2 regions of the Mitsuokella apri genome follow, and region 1 is predicted to be linked to the other one. Evidence: riboswitches for the same ligand, from Rfam matches in the RefSeq annotation. Region 1 holds a riboswitch; the other holds the start of a gene.

Region 1 (7,957 bases):
TTTTCTTGACAATGTTATGAGCAAGAGCCGCAGCTTCTGCGTCATCCACCTTATCCGGTTTGACCATGACGCGAATCTCACGGCCAGCCTGAATGGCAAAGCAGCGTTCGACGCCGTCGAAGGACTCGGCAATCTCTTCGAGGCTCTTAAGGCGTTTGAGATACGATTCAAGGCTCTCACGGCGTGCGCCAGGTCTGGCAGCCGAGACAGCATCAGCAGCAGCGACGAGCACGGATTCGACGCTCGTTGCTTCGACATCACCGTGATGCGACAGAATCGCATTGATGACATCCTTCGATTCGTGATACTTGCGGGCAATATCGGCACCGATGGTCGTATGCGAGCCCTCGACCTCATGGTCAATGGCCTTGCCGATATCGTGCAGCAGACCGCCGCGTTTGGCGAGCATGACATCACAGCCGAGCTCTGCAGCCATGACACCGGCGAGATGCGAGACCTCGATAGAATGATTGAGTACATTCTGGCCGTAACTCGTGCGGTAGCGCAGACGGCCGAGCAGGCGAATGAGCTCCGGATGGAGTCCGTGCACGCCCGTCTCGAATGTTGCCTGTTCGCCGGCTTCCTTGATGCGCTGGTCGACTTCGCGTTTGGCTTTCTCGACCATTTCCTCAATACGGGCCGGATGGATGCGGCCATCCTGAATGAGCTTCTCAAGAGCAATGCGCGCAATTTCGCGGCGCACCGAATCAAAGCCCGACAGGATGACGGCTTCCGGTGTATCATCGATGATGAGATCGATGCCCGTCAGCGTCTCCAGTGTGCGGATATTGCGGCCCTCACGGCCAATGATGCGGCCTTTCATCTCATCGTTTGGCAGAGCTACGACCGAGACCGTCGTCTCAGCGACATGGTCTGCAGCGCAGCGCTGGATAGCCGTAGAAAGAATCTCGCGCGCCTTCTTGTCGGCCTCGTCCTTCGTCTGCTGGACGTATTCCTTGATTTTCATGGCCTTTTCGTGCTTGAGTTCTTCCTCAGCCTCGGCCATGAGCATCGTGCGTGCCTCGTCGGACGTCAGTCCGGAAATGCGCTCCAGTTCAGCTTTCTGCTGTTCATGCATCTCATTGACAGCAGCCTGGCTCTTGTCGAGACGAACCTCTTTGCGCGTCAGCGCTTCCTCGCGTTTTTCGATGGAATCCAGCTTGCGGTCAAGATTTTCCTCTTTCTGCACAACGCGGCGTTCCTGACGCTGGAGCTCCGAACGGCGGTCTTTCGTCTCACGTTCCAGTTCCTGACGCAGGCGATGGATATCTTCCTTCGCCTCGAGTAAAGCTTCTTTCTTTTTCGTCTCGCCACGTTTGGCTGCATCATCTACAATTCGTTTTGCTTCAGCTTCCGCCGAACCGATCTGGGACTCTGCCGTGCGTTTGCGCATGACATAGCCGCAGCCCGCACCGACGATCACTGCTACTATTACCGCTAATATTATTGTAACGATAATATTCACCCCCCTTTTCTTTTTTTGCTTTCATGCATAATTTATATCGGTAGTTTTGACATATAACTATACCTTTCTATTCTATCGGTTTTCCCCTTTAGTGTCAAGGAATCACAAACCTTCTGGAGAGTAGCCAGAGAAAAGATTTTCCGCTATAATAGAGACTGTCAGATTCCTCTGAAAAGGATAACAGTCAAGAAGGAAAAGAAGGGGTTTTATGTTCAAATGTTCCGTCTGCGGACGTGAGCTCAGCGAAAAAGAAGCATTGGTCCATCAGGGCAAGAACGGGGAAAAAGAAGTCATCTGCCCTGCCTGCTTTGAAAAAATCGTCGGCGTCGACTATGAGACGTTCCGCTATCGCCGCGAAAATGCCAAGCAGACTTTTTTCGCCGTGCTCTTCTGTCTCGCCGCCACCATCTACGCGTTCTTCGAAAAAGGCTGGCCTTATGCCGTACTCGGCATCGTCCTGACCCTGCTCGTCTATCTTTTCTCGAGCCGCACGGGCAAGCCCAAGACGAAAAAAAATACGAAAGCATGACAAAATTGTCCTTCCACTGGAGAAGGACAATTTTTGTTACCATTCTGTTACCATTTTTTCACGGCTGCCCGTCAGGCGTACTCATACCTTTTTCATGAAAGCATCATTTTGACAATATCGCGGCGGCTGACGATGCCCAGCAGATGCTTTTCATCGTCGAGCACCGGCACGCGTTTGACATGCTTGTCGTACATGATTTTGGCCACCTTGCTGACATCATCATCGGGATGCACGGCCACGACTTTCTTCGTCATGAGCTGCTCTGCTGAAATCGCCGCAATCTTGCGGAAAGCATCCTGATACTCGCGCAGACCCGAATAATAGATGACCGCACCGAGGATGCAGAGTTCATCCGGCAGCTCCGGCGCAAATTCCTTGCGCATGAGGTCGCCTTCGCTGACAATACCGCAGACCTTTCCCTCTTCATCTACCACCGGCAGTCCCGAAATGTCATGATCTACGATAGTCTGCGCAATTTCGCGGATTGATGCATCTTTTTTGACCGTAATGACGTTCTTCGTCATAATATCCTTAACCAACATATGAAACACCTCAATTCCTGATAATCATCGAGAGCATTCCCTCTTTGCTTAAGTATTCGCTATCTTTCGACAACATTCCTGCTGGAAAGAAAAAGTTGGTAAAATTCCTCTGACAACTCGTCATAATATGCTTGTTTTTTTCGCACTTTGCTCTATAATGTAACTAAAGTATGCTTCTTGAAATATCTATCGTTTATTTCAATAGAAATGGATGTTCGGTATGATACTTTTAAAAGAAGTATTAGAGGTATACTGTTATGATGAACAGAAAAGATATGAACCAGATCATCGGCAATCGTGTACGTCAAATACGGGACACCCATCAATATACACGGGAGCAGGTTGCAGAGTGGGCGGATATCTCGCCGCAGTTTCTGTCCGATATCGAGCTCGGCAAGAAGAGCATGACCTCCACGACCATCGTCAAGCTGGCCAAAGCTCTGCAGATCAGCACAGATTATTTACTGCTTGGCAAGACGAGTCTCGCTAAAGGCCCCGACCGCATGAAGAAGCTGCAGATTCTTGCCTCCTCTCTGCCAGACGAAAAAATACCGATTGCCGAAGACATGATGCGCGTTTTTCTTAGAGCTGTTGACGCAAACGAAACGAGCTCTGATGCCAAAAAACAAAATAAACAGCAAAAGAAACGCTGAGAATGCTCTTATCATCTCGACGAGAAAGAAGGATGCCGTATGCATGCGAGAAAAACTTGGCAAAAAAAAGCTGCTGCCATTTTGACAGCAGGCGTTCTGATGGTCCCGGGGGCCTATGTACTGGCGCCGGCTCCGACGGCTCAGGCGGAATTTGGTCTTGGCAGCATCATTGGCGCGGGCATCGAAGGTGCCATTGCGCACGCACAGCTGACGCAGACACTCAAGAAATACAATGACTCCGAAGAAGGACGTCAGGAATTTTTCGAAGAGATGAAAAAAGAATACGGCGTCAATAACGACTATGCCTTAAACAGCAGGATTGATACCATTATGGCGAACCTGACTGCCGGCATCGGCGCGGTCGACCCGACCATCTACGATAAGCCATACAATTATTTCATTAATAAGGATACGAGCTTCAACGCGTTCTGCACGCTCGGCCACAATATGAGCATCAACACCGGACTCTTCAGCGTCCTGACCAACGACGATGAAATTGCCGTCGTGCTCGGCCATGAGATGGGACACGGACAGAAAGACCATCCGGCCAAGGGCGCGCGCCGCAGCCTCAACATGGCAATTCTCGGTGAGGCGACGGGCACGACGCTCGGCAGCATTGTCACGACGGTCATCAACAACCGCAACATCACGAAGCCGATGGAACGCGAGGCCGATGCCCTCGCCTTTGAGTACATCACGCATACGAATTACAACCCCGGTGCCACGGCAGCAGTCTGGCAGCGCGTCATGGATAAAGAAAAGACGCAGCCGACGGCCTTCCAGCAGTTCATTTCCGACCATCCGTCCGACGGCGACCGCCGCGATGCGTATGTCAAGAAGCTCTACGAATACAGCAACAAGCATGTGACCGCCAAAGATGGCACCGTCAAAGTCAACGGCAAAGATTTTGTCACGCCGGCAGCCTCGGGGGATATGTCCGGTGCAGAGCGTTCCTACTTTGTGCTCGGCAATCTCGCGGCCGCTTACCACAATGGACATAACAAAGAGAAAGCCTATGTGGACGGCAAGACCGTCATGCTCGGCGCACAGCCCATCATGACGAGCACGTACGATGATGAAAGTGCCGCGAAGCTTGCCGACCGTCTCAACAAAATCAAATAATAAAGCTAATAAGACACAAAAAAATTGCTGCTCATGACGGGCAGCAATTTTTTTGCCATTGGCCAGATGTCAGGCATCCATCTTTTGATGAATCAGTCCTGGCACGGGCAGTTTTCTTTATGGAAATATTTGTTGATGATCTCAACGGCGCAGTAATCACCGCACATCGAGCAGGCACCTTCATCCTGCGGATTGCGTGCACCGCGTTTTGCCTTGGCAAGGTCCGGGTCGATGGCAAGCTCCATCTGCTTGTTCCAGTCGAGCACCTTGCGCGCCTTGGCCATCTCAAGGTCCCACTCGCGCGCACCCGGTACGCCGCGCACGAGGTCCGCTGCATGTGCGGCAATGCGGCTCGTGATGACACCCGTATGAACATCTTCGATAGTCGGCAGGGCCAGATGCTCAGCCGGCGTGACGTAGCAGAGGAAGTCGGCGCCCGAAACAGCTGCCAGCGTGCCGCCGATGGCTGCCGTGATGTGGTCATAGCCCGGCGCGATATCCGTGACAAGAGGTCCAAGCACGTAGAACGGCGCCTTGCGGCAAATGCGCTTCTCCAGCTTCATGTTCGCTTCAATCTGGTCGTACGGTACATGGCCTGGGCCCTCGACCATGACCTGTACACCGCGTTTCCAGGCGCGGTCAACGAGTTCGCCGAGCGTGATGAGCTCTGTCAGCTGCCCGCGGTCCGTGGCATCGGCCGTGCAGCCCGGACGCATGCCGTCGCCAAGGCTGATGGTCACATCGTATTTCTCGCAGATATCAAGGATATCATCATAATGTTCATAGAGCGGATTTTCCATCTCGTTGTGGAGCATCCAGCCGGCGATGAACGAACCGCCGCGGCTCACGATGTCCATAACACGGCCCTGACGGCGCATGCGCTCAATGGCCGAACGCGTGACACCGCAGTGCAGCGTCATGAAATCGGCACCATCTTTGGCCTGCTGCTCAATCGTCTCAAGAATATCCGTATCCGTCATCTCGACGACAGCGCCGTGCTCGCGGATGGAACGGACCGTAGCCTGATAGAGCGGCACCGTGCCGACCATGATGGGCGAATGTTCGATGATGCGCTGACGCGAAACATCGATATTGTTGCCCGTCGAAAGGTCCATAACGGCATCTGCACCGCAGCGCACCGCTTCGTCGAGTTTTTTGAGCTCCGGCTCAATGTCCGGGAACGTGCTCGACGTGCCGATATTGGCGTTGACCTTGACGCGCAGGCCTTCGCCGACGCCGCGCGGACGCAGGTTTTTGTGGTTGATGTTCGCACAGATGGCAATCGTGCCATTTGCCACGCGTTCGCGTATCGTTTCGGCCGGAATATGTTCTTCCTCGGCAACGATCTTCATCGCATCGGTGATGCGGCCCTCACGGGCCAGCTGCATTTGTGTAGCCATAATATTCCTCCTAATAAAAAAGCCGTCCGGCGTACCGGACGGCAAAATAGCTTTGTCACTTCCCTACGCAGGTCTTAACCCAACAGGTTCCAAGGGTCGAATCCAGAGATTCTCTCAGCCAAGCGGCTCCCCCAGCGAATCATTCTTTTCCTATTCATATGATGAGCTTCACGATTGTTTCCTTATGGAACAATCAGCTTCATTTATTTTAACAAATCTGTCCTAAAGATGCAATACAAATCCATGACTTTTCCATGTTCATGCGTAATACGCCAAAAATGAATCATGAATGCCATAAACATCAGGACAGCAGCAGACGGAAACGTTTCTGCGTGCGGCCGCAGCTGCATGGAGCCGGCACAGACTCAACCTTAAGGCCCGTGCGCAGGCGAATGAGCGGCATAGCTTCTGCAGCCAAAGACGTCAGCACAAGCTCGCCGCAGCCATCAGCAGCAGGCTTCCGTGTCACAGGGTCTATGACCTCTGCCAGCGTGTAGTCTTCCTGCAGATGAAATGTCAGCGCCGCCGGCTCACAGGGCAGGAATGGTGCCGCCGTCCCGAGCTCCGGCAAAGCAAGCAGGTGATAGACCTTGGCAGCTGTCATTTCCTGCAGCGTGGCCACGAGACTCTCTGACGGGACCTCCGTATGCAGGCAGAGTATGCGGGTAAGAGGCATTTCACAAAGGCCGCTGCCTTTCTGCTGGAGGATGTCGTCGAGCTCAATCAGGCGTTTCGGCGTGCCGGCCAGTGTCTCTGCCGGTACAGAATCAAGTATCGCCGGCCAGATTCTCTTATCCGCGCCGAGCATCACAGCGGCTGCACCGAGGAATTCGCCCGCATAGTGAAAATCCATGAGACGGCTGTCCGCCCCATCGCCGAGTACAGCCGCGAGGGAGGCATTATGCAGGCCGCAGGCCACAAGACTGCGCGTCATCTGCTCGACATGATGCGCAATATCCCCATTGGTCGCAAAGTGCAGAAAGCCTGTTTCCTCTTCATTATACCCTTCATTATATTCTTCATCGGCAGACAGTCCATCACCGTCTTTCATATAAGAGATGCGCAGCAGGCTCGAAAGCGGCATCGTCAGAAAGTCAAAAGCCCTTTTCCCCTGCAGTTCTTCTTTTGCCAGCAGTGGAAAATTCTGCAGGTCGCAGAGATCCTGCAAGTTGCTAGCATTTATCCCTGCCTCTGCAAAGCGTTCCCGGTAGTATGAGCACTTTTCACCGGCCCAGCGCAGTTCCTTTTTTAGTTTTTTCAATTGCAGCTCATGCAGTGCTTCTGCAGAAATCTGTTCAATCGATGGATTTGCAAACAAAAAAATCGTCCTTCCCGTTCTAAATCACAAAACCACAAAAAATTTCCCTCCAGGGAAAGTGACATATCCTGCCAAAAAGCATTCTGCCTTTTCGACAGCCTGTCAGATTTCCCTGGAGGGGGAAACTTTAGGGAAACTATAAACTTTTATTTGATGTCAAAAACGGTCTTATTGGCTTCCGATGGTTCCTTCGGCAGAACAATGTGCAGGACACCGTCTTCAAAAGAAACACTGACCTCGTCCTTGACAATGCCGTCAATTTCAAAGGTACGTTCAAACGTGCCCACGCGGCGTTCGCGGCAGATGTACTTGACATCCATATCCGGGTCCGGGCGCTCGGCCTTGATGGTCAGGTATTCACGGGCATCATCGTACGATACGGTAATCTGATCCTTGTGGAACCCCGGCAGCTCGGCAAAAATTTCATAACGGTCCGGTGTATCAATGACATCGACACGGAAAGAAGAAAACGCCCCGCTGACACGGCCCAAGGGATTGCAAGGCTGCTCTGTCATGAAGTCAATTGCCTTCTCCAGGGCCTCACGGCCGCGCTCTGCATTTTCGCGGATATTGAATGGAATCGGTCTGATCATCAAAATCGCCCCCAAATCTTCAACATAAAATTTATGTTCTTTTTTTCGGTATCTCTATTATAACTAAAATGTCTGAAAAATTCAAGAAAAGCCAGTTCCTCCCGTTGAGAAACTGGCTTTTCTTTTCTATTTGTTTTATCTGTTCTTAAATTTATCCAGAGCCTTCTGGTAATCCTGTACGAATTCGACTGTACCCATGTATTCACCTGCATCGTCATAGACAGCTGCGTAGCGCACACCGATTGGACGGCCCATGATGCGGCGCCATACTTCCATGTGTGTGCGTTTCTTCGCCTTGAAGTCGAGCAGCATCTGACGCACGACGGGAATGATCT
Region 2 (7,957 bases), 110 kb from region 1:
TCTTTTGCCGCGGCTGCGGGGTCCTTTGCACCTGTCACGGCGCTGACGACGAAAAAGCCATCCACACCGGTTTTCTTGAGCTCCGGCAGGTCTTTGGCTTTGACACCGCCGCCGACGACGACCGGCACAGGGCTGATTTCATGCAGTTTTGTGAGTTCTTCGAAGCTGCGCGTGATGATATGGCCGTCAAGGTCGCGGCCGCAGTCTTTCTTTGTCGGCGTCTCATGCAAGGGGCCTGCGCCAAAATAGTCAATGTCTTTCGTATCGGCATGACGGACATAATCGAGAAGTTCATGCGTGCGCGCTGAAAGTCCGACAACAGAGTCCGGGCCAAGCAGTTTGCGGCAGACTGAAACAGGGATGTCACTCTGGCCGACGTGAATGCCGTCAACCTTGATGCCTGCGTCGCGTGCGGCGAGCACGACGTCAAGGCGGTCATCGACGAGGAGGACCACTTCCTTCTCCCTGCCCAAGTCCTTCAAGACCGCGGCAGCTTCGCCGCAAAGAGCGATAAGCTCCCGGGCCGAAGCTACTTTTGAACGGATCTGCAGGCAGGTAAAGCCATTTTCCACCGCCGCCCGTATGACATCCTTGACAGGACGTCCCAGTGTATTCTCAGGCCCCACGACAAAATAGGCCGAGATATCGAGTTTTTCACGCATATTCATTTTGCTTCATCCTCTTTATTTTCTTCTTTAATTTTCTTTTCCAGACGCTCGAGCTTGCCATGCATCATGTCGGTATAGCCCGGCCGGATATCGGCCTTGAGCACGACTTCCGTGCGGATGCCCTTATCCGCGAGGACCATCGTCGCGCGTTTGACGACGTCCATGACCTCGTCCCATTCGCCCTCGATTTCCGTAAACATCGAATTCGTGCGGTTCGAAAGTCCCGACTCGCGGATGACGCGCACGACTTCGCCGACATAAGCAGACATTTCTTCGCCTGTGCCGCAGGGCGCAATGGCCACGGCAATCAATGTATTCATGAAGATCCTTCTTTCCTATTATAATAGTCTTCCCGTCTCAAACCATATGAAACGGATTTCCCGCAATCTCCTCGGGTTTCGCCTGATAAAGCGCATCGAGGAAGTATTTTTCAAAAGTGCCTGGGCCGGCTGCCTGCTCTTCTGCCCTGCGGCCTGCGAGATTATATGCCTGCACAGCTGTCAGCGCCGCGATGAACGGCGATGCTTCGGCTGCATAAACAGCGGCAACACCGCCTAAGGAGCAGCCCGCTCCCGTGATTTTCGTGAAGAACTCCGAGCCGCCTTCACTCATGACAGTCGTCTGCCCGTCCGTCACAAGGTCCTGCTCACCGGAAACCGCCACTGCCCCATGAATGAACGATGCCAGTGCTTCCGCCGCCGGCCGCGCCGATTTGACGCTGTCCGTCGCATCGACGCCGCGCACGCCGGCTTTCTGCAGGTTCTCTCCGAGGCCCCAAAGATTTGCGAGAGCGATGATTTCCGAGGCATTGCCGCGCACAATGGCAGGCGGCAGGGCGCGGAAACACTGCAAAAGGCCCTCTCTGAGGCTGCCGATGCCAATGCCCACAGGGTCGAGAACCCACGGCTTCTTATGCGCGCGCAGAGCTCTTGCCGTGCGCGGCAGTGTTTCGGCATAAAATGGCATCAACGTGCCCATATTGATGTAAAACGCAGAGCCAGCTGCTGCCATGCCCTCCCCTTCATCCGGCAGATAGACCATGGCGGCCGAACCTCCGGCCGCGAGCTGGGCATTGGCTACGAGATTGATGGTCACCGTGTTCGTGACAGACGGCACGAGCGGACAGTCTTCCTTGGTACGCTGTACGGTCTCCCTGATTTTTCCCCGAATCGATTCCATTGTCTCTTTCATTTTCTTTTCGTCTATTTCTTCTCTCTGCTTCAATCCAAACGCCTCCTGAAAACAATCTTTATATTTTTCATCATCATGACAAAAAGCCCGCCTGTTGGCGGGCCTTCTTAAGCATCTCAATTTGCTCCCTACGCTGGTATTAACACAACAGGTTCTAAGGGTCAGGCTTTTGCCTTCTCAACACAAGGTTCCCCCGCAAAGTATTTTATTTTTCGCATCAGCCCGCCAGCGGCAGTTCAGTTGCCTTGGCATTGGCCAGAATCTCGGCTGGAACTTGCACATCCTCCAGGGCATTGAAGTCCCTGCCCTGCAGATGCAGGTCAACCGTGCTCTCACGGATTTCCTTCAGCATCTTATCGCGTTCCGAACGCGGCATATCGCGCCGTTTGACGATGATAGAAGCAGCCTTGCGGATGGGCTCGGTCAGATTGGCATGAACATCGGTCAGCAGGTTCTTTTCGGTATCAATCGTGACCGTATAAGTGAAGTCCGGCAGACTGCGGCAGATTTCCTCCGTCGTCTTCTTCATATTCTCATCCTTGCTCATGGGCAGCAGCTGCTCCTGCAGCAGTTTGCCAAAGGCCTTGCCGTCGACCGTCACCAGATAAGTCTGGCAGCTGCCGTCTTTGACGCCAAACTGCACATCCTTAGCGAGGTCCATAAAGCCATTCGTAAAGGCTGCAGACCAGAAATCGTTGACCTTCTTATCATTTGCCTTGCGCGGCGTAATGGATTTTTCCCATTCGCCATGCCCGAGCTTGCAATAAAAAGCAGTGGCTTTCTCCGTCTCGCGGATATAATAGGAAATCTCACGCTCAAAAGCCGGCGCCCCCGGCAGGATAAAGGTGATATTCATGCTGCCCTTGGCGCGCGTATACGGCTCGGACACAAAGGTAATATGGCTGGCCATGTTGGCACTGCCCGCCGGAGCCGATGTGGCAAGGTCCATATCATAAGTCCCGTTCTTCACTTCCGACAGATGGTCAAAAGCATCGTCAAGAGAAGCTTTCGCCGCCGGCAAAACAGCAGCTGGCTTGCTGCCGGCCTTATCTTTCTCTTCTGTCTTTGTTTCTTTTTCTTCCTGTGCCTCTTTTCCTTCAGACGTCTTTACTTCTGCCGCCTCATCTGCTGCAGATGCTGCCGTATCCGGCTTACCTGCCTCTTTCACATCCGAAGCCGATACAGCGTTTTCGGGTGCTGCCGCTGTGATTTGGGTTTTCCCAGCTGTCACAGCCGGCGCAGCCCCTGCCGGCGTCATGCCGTAAGGCGCAATAAGAAATGCCATACTGCACAGAGCGGTCATAATTGCTTTTTTCTTCCCCATTGCGAATTGCATGATATCTCACTCCTCTATTCCCTGCAGCCCGCAGAACCATCTGCGGCACTGCTTTGATTTTGATACTGTATGATATTCTCTAAAAAAATAGAAAAATCCTTCCCGAAAGAAGGATTTCCTTTATTTCTTTATTTTTATGAACGGGAAGAATGTCTCAGGCTAAATGGTTCAGGAAATTCTGCATCATGATTTTGCCCGTTGGCGTCAGAATGGATTCTGGATGGAACTGGATGCCCTCGATATCCTTTTCCTTATGGCGCACGCCCATGATGGTGCCATTTTCCAGTTCACTCGTGACTTCGAGACAGTCCGGCAGGCTCGCGCGGTCAATGATCAGCGAATGATAGCGGCCGACTTCGATGCCCTGCGGCAGTCCCTCGTAAAGGCCTTTGCCGTTATGGCGAATGGGCGAAACTTTGCCGTGAATGATCTCGCCGGCCCGCACGACCTTGCCGCCGAATACCTCGCCGATGGCCTGATGCCCAAGACAGATGCCGAGAATCGGCACTTTGCCGCCAAGCTCACGGATGACATCTTCGCTGATGCCCGCATCCTTCGGCACGCCGGGGCCCGGTGAAATCACGATGCCCTCGTAGTTTTTGGCTGCAATCTCTGCGACGGTCGTCTTATCGTTGCGGATGACCTCGACTTCAGCACCGAGCTCTGCGAGCAGCTGGTAGACATTATAGGTGAAGGAATCGTAATTATCTAAAAGCAACAACATCGTTTTCGACCTCCTCCACAACTTCAAACAGGGCTTTCGACTTCTGCAGGATTTCCTGATATTCTTTCTCCGGCACGGAATCGGCGACAATGCCGGCACCGGACTGGATGACAGCAGTATCATCGTTCTCAATGCGCATCGTGCGCAGCGTAATGCACATATCCATATTGCCGCAGAAATCCATATAACCTACTGTGCCCGAATACGAATTGCGCTTGACGGGCTCGAGTTCATGGATGATTTCCATCGCACGCAGTTTGGGCGCGCCGCTGACGGTGCCGGCTGGGAATGTCGCACGGAGAACATCCATCGGCGTATAACCCTTCTTGAGCTTGCCGACGACCTCGGAAACCATGTGCATGACATGGCTGAAATACTCGACTTCGCGAAGCTTCGTCACGCGCACGCTGCCCGGCTCGCTGATGCGGCCGATATCATTGCGCGCGAGGTCGACGAGCATCGAATGCTCCGCACATTCCTTCGTATCGCCCTGCAGGTCTTTTTTGAGGGCTGCATCTTCGGCCGCATCTTTGCCGCGGCGCCGCGTGCCGGCAATCGGGTACGTGTAGACGCTGTCGCCTGCGACCTTGACGAGCATCTCCGGCGATGCACCGACGAGCTTAACAGGGCCGAAATTGAAATAAAACATGTACGGTGACGGATTGACCTGACGCAGCCGGCGGTAGAAGTGGAAGCACGGCTTCGTGATTTTTTCACGGAACTGGCGTGAGGGTACAACCTGAAAAATATCACCGGCAAAGATGTAATCCTTGGCTTTATGAATGGCATCAAGAAAATCCTGCGGTGCCCTGCCAAATTTCTTGAGAAAATCAATTTTCTCTCTCGGCTTCGTTTTCGGCGCTGCCTGCGGCACGAGCGGCGCTGCGAGCTTTGCCTCAACTTCTTCTATCTTTTCACAGACCGCATCATAGGCTTCATCAGCATCGCGCCCCTTCGTATCGGCCAGACAGATGAGGCGCGCATTGTTGTGCAGGGCATCGTAAACGACGAGCACACGGCAGATCATGAACTGCCCTAAAAGCTCTTCATCCCCAAGCTCCATGCCGCGCACACGGTCAAATGTTGCGACGATATCATAATTGAGGTAGCCAACCATGCCGCCGTTTGCAAGTGGCAGCGAGGCATCCTCGACAGCGGGCTTGAATCCCTGCATGTACTGCTTGATGGACTTGACCGGCTCGCCCATGATGCATTTCATCAGACCGTTCTCATTGATCATCAGCTTATCTTTGAAGACCTGCAGACGGGCAAAGGGCTCAGCACCAATGAAGGAAAAACGGCCAAACTGCTGATGTGTCGTATCGACCGATTCCAGAATAAAGCCCTTCTTTTCCCCGACTAATTTATAATAGACGGAAACCGGCGTATCGAGGTCCATATTGATTTCTTTTGCCACAGCGATGAGATTCGTCTCCGCGGCCAGCTTGCGGAAGTCTTCCCGCGACGGCTTGATTTCCATGATACTCTCCTTCTTCCTGTTATTTTTCAGCCGCATCAGGCATGCTTGCCATATTTTTCATCAAGAGCCGTGCGCATGGCGTGAATCAGCTGCATAGCATCGTCGAATTTGCCATCGAGCAGGCGTTTTACCACGGCACTGCCGACAATGACCGCATCGCTGTGAGCTGCCGCATCCACTGCAGCTTCCGGCGAACCAATGCCAAAACCAACAGCCAGCGGCGTATCCGTGAATTTGCACGCTTTTTCGCAGACCCTGCCAATCGTGCTGTAATCGATTTTCTTGACGCCCGTGACGCCGTTGTTGGAAACACAGTAAATAAAGCCCGTCGCGCCCTTGCACGTCTCGGCCATGCGTGCTTCCGTCGTGCCCGGCGTGATGAATTCAGCCAGATGGAAATCGTGCGCCGCGCAGATTTTGCGCATGTCGCCGGATTCTTCATGCGGCACATCCGGCACAATGACGCCGTCCATGCCCGCTTCTTTGAAGTCCGTGACAAAACGCTCAAAGCCGTAATGATACATATTGTTGATATAGCCCATGCCAATCAGCGGAATATCGGAGAATTTACGGATTTCACGCACGATCTCGAGCTCTTTTTTGAGCGTCATGCCGTTTTTGAGGGCCACGACCGAAGCTGTCTGGATGACGGGGCCGTCGGCCATCGGGTCCGAGAACGGCAGGCCAAGTTCGATGACATCGGCACCGGCCTTTTCGGCCTCGCGGACGGCCTTTAACGTCGTCTCGACGTCCGGCGCACCGGCCGTAATATAAATGAAGATACCTTTTTTGCCGGCTGCTTTGAGTTCAGCCATTTTTTTATCTAAACGCGTGCTCATCACTCAATATCCTCCCCAAGTACCTTTGCTACCATCTGTACATCCTTATCGCCGCGGCCCGAAAGCGTGACGACCACTGCTTCATCCGGATGCGTCTGCGGCATGAGCTTCTCAAGATATGCCAAGGCATGCGAGCTTTCCATGGCCGGAATGATGCCCTCGACCTTCGAAAGGCGCTGGAACGCATCGAGGGCCTCCTGATCCGTGACCGAAACATATTTGACGATGCCCTTATCTTTATAATAGGAATGTTCCGGTCCGACGCCCGGATAATCGAGGCCGGCCGAAATGGAATACGCTTCGACGACCTGACCGTCGGGGTCCTGCAGCAGATAGCTGAACGCGCCGTGCAGGATGCCCGGCTCGCCGGCGCCCGACAAAGTCTTGGCATTGTCCGTCGGCGCTTCGCCGCGGCCGCCTGCCTCAACGCCGAATTTCTTCACGGACGGGTCATTGCGGAAATCGTAGAACGTGCCGATGGCGTTGCTGCCGCCGCCGACGCAGGCTAAGAGGTAATCCGGCAGTTTGCCGATTTTCGCGATGGCCTGTTCGCGGATTTCTTCCCCGATGACCTTCTGGAAGTCGCGGACAATCGTCGGATACGGATGCGGGCCGACGGCCGAACCGATGATGTAATGCGTGTCCGTGATATTCGTCGCCCAGTAGCGGATGGCCTCACTCGTCGCGTCCTTCAAAGTGCCTGTACCCGAGGAAACCGGAATGACCTTGGCACCGAGGAGCTTCATGCGGAACACGTTGAGTTTCTGGCGCTCGACATCGAGAGCCCCCATGAACACATGGCATTCCATGCCGAAGAGTGCGGCAACCGTGGCCGAAGCGACGCCATGCTGGCCGGCGCCCGTCTCGGCGACGATGCGTTTCTTGCCCATGCGCTTAGCAAGCAGCGCCTGACCAAGAGCATTGTTGATTTTATGCGCGCCCGTGTGCAGCAGGTCCTCGCGCTTGAGGTAAATCTTCGCGCGGCCGTAGTATTTTGTGAGTTTATCGGCATAATAAAGATTGGTCGGACGGCCTGCATATTCGCGCAGGTACGTCTTGAATTCATTCTGGAAATCCGGGTCATCTTTATATTTCTTATAGGCTTCTTCCAATTCATTGAGTGCCGGCATGACGATTTCCGGTACGTACTGTCCGCCAAATTTACCAAATCTGCCCTTCGTGTTCATGTGATTTCTTCCTTTCTATCTAAAAACTTGCTTAATTCAGGCAATCTCTCCTGCATGTTCCTGCTGAGGCATGCCAGACTCAATCAGGAGACGCGTCTGGAGGCCAACATCCTCAGCCCTTACGAGCCCCTCGCCGACGAGGATGCCGTCGCAGCCGGCTTCGTGAAGCTTCCTCGCATCCTCTGCCGTGAAGATGCCGCTTTCACTGATGAGGGTGCGGTTCTTATCGGCATAAGGCAAAAGCTCTAATGTCTGTTCAATCGAGGTCGTGAACGAGACGAGATTGCGGTTGTTGATGCCGATGAACTCCGCCGGCGTCGCGAGGGCCGCTTCCATGTCGCGGCGGTCATGCACCTCAATGAGGGCATCCATGCCTAACGACCAGGCCGTGTAGAGGAATTTTTTGAGTGTCTCCGGCGTCAGGATTCTCGCAATCAGCAGCACGGCGTTGGCGCCTAAGAGTCTTGCCTCATAAATCTGATACTCATCGATGACGAAATCCTTGCGCAGAAGCGGCAGCTTGACCTCGCTG

Evidence for each region. A riboswitch is a leader RNA that binds a small molecule or an ion and turns the genes downstream of it on or off. The one in region 1 is predicted to bind thiamine pyrophosphate.
Region 2: it holds a riboswitch for thiamine pyrophosphate, as region 1 does, so the genes downstream of both, thiM (hydroxyethylthiazole kinase) here and thiC (phosphomethylpyrimidine synthase ThiC) in region 1, are expected to answer to the same signal.

What each region holds. Positions count from the first base shown of each region.
Region 1 is NZ_JBHYRS010000003.1:169,405-177,361, reverse strand. It holds gene rny (ribonuclease Y) at 1-1,465, opposite strand, end outside; gene ACE419_RS05825 (hypothetical protein) at 1,674-1,994, shown strand; gene ACE419_RS05820 (CBS domain-containing protein) at 2,087-2,536, opposite strand; gene ACE419_RS05815 (helix-turn-helix domain-containing protein) at 2,794-3,189, shown strand; gene ACE419_RS05810 (M48 family metallopeptidase) at 3,229-4,311, shown strand; gene thiC (phosphomethylpyrimidine synthase ThiC) at 4,404-5,711, opposite strand; TPP riboswitch at 5,755-5,854, opposite strand; gene ACE419_RS05800 (phenylacetate--CoA ligase family protein) at 6,013-7,029, opposite strand; gene ACE419_RS05795 (Hsp20 family protein) at 7,176-7,622, opposite strand; gene ACE419_RS05790 (DUF438 domain-containing protein) at 7,758-7,957, opposite strand, start outside.
Region 2 is NZ_JBHYRS010000003.1:60,284-68,240, reverse strand. It holds gene ACE419_RS05395 (thiamine phosphate synthase) at 1-668, opposite strand, end outside; gene ACE419_RS05390 (MTH1187 family thiamine-binding protein) at 665-988, opposite strand; gene thiM (hydroxyethylthiazole kinase) at 1,026-1,892, opposite strand; TPP riboswitch at 1,968-2,064, opposite strand; gene ACE419_RS05380 (hypothetical protein) at 2,077-3,195, opposite strand; gene ACE419_RS05375 (anthranilate synthase component II) at 3,350-3,919, opposite strand; gene trpE (anthranilate synthase component I) at 3,900-5,399, opposite strand; gene trpA (tryptophan synthase subunit alpha) at 5,435-6,238, opposite strand; gene trpB (tryptophan synthase subunit beta) at 6,238-7,425, opposite strand; gene trpC (indole-3-glycerol phosphate synthase TrpC) at 7,462-7,957, opposite strand, start outside.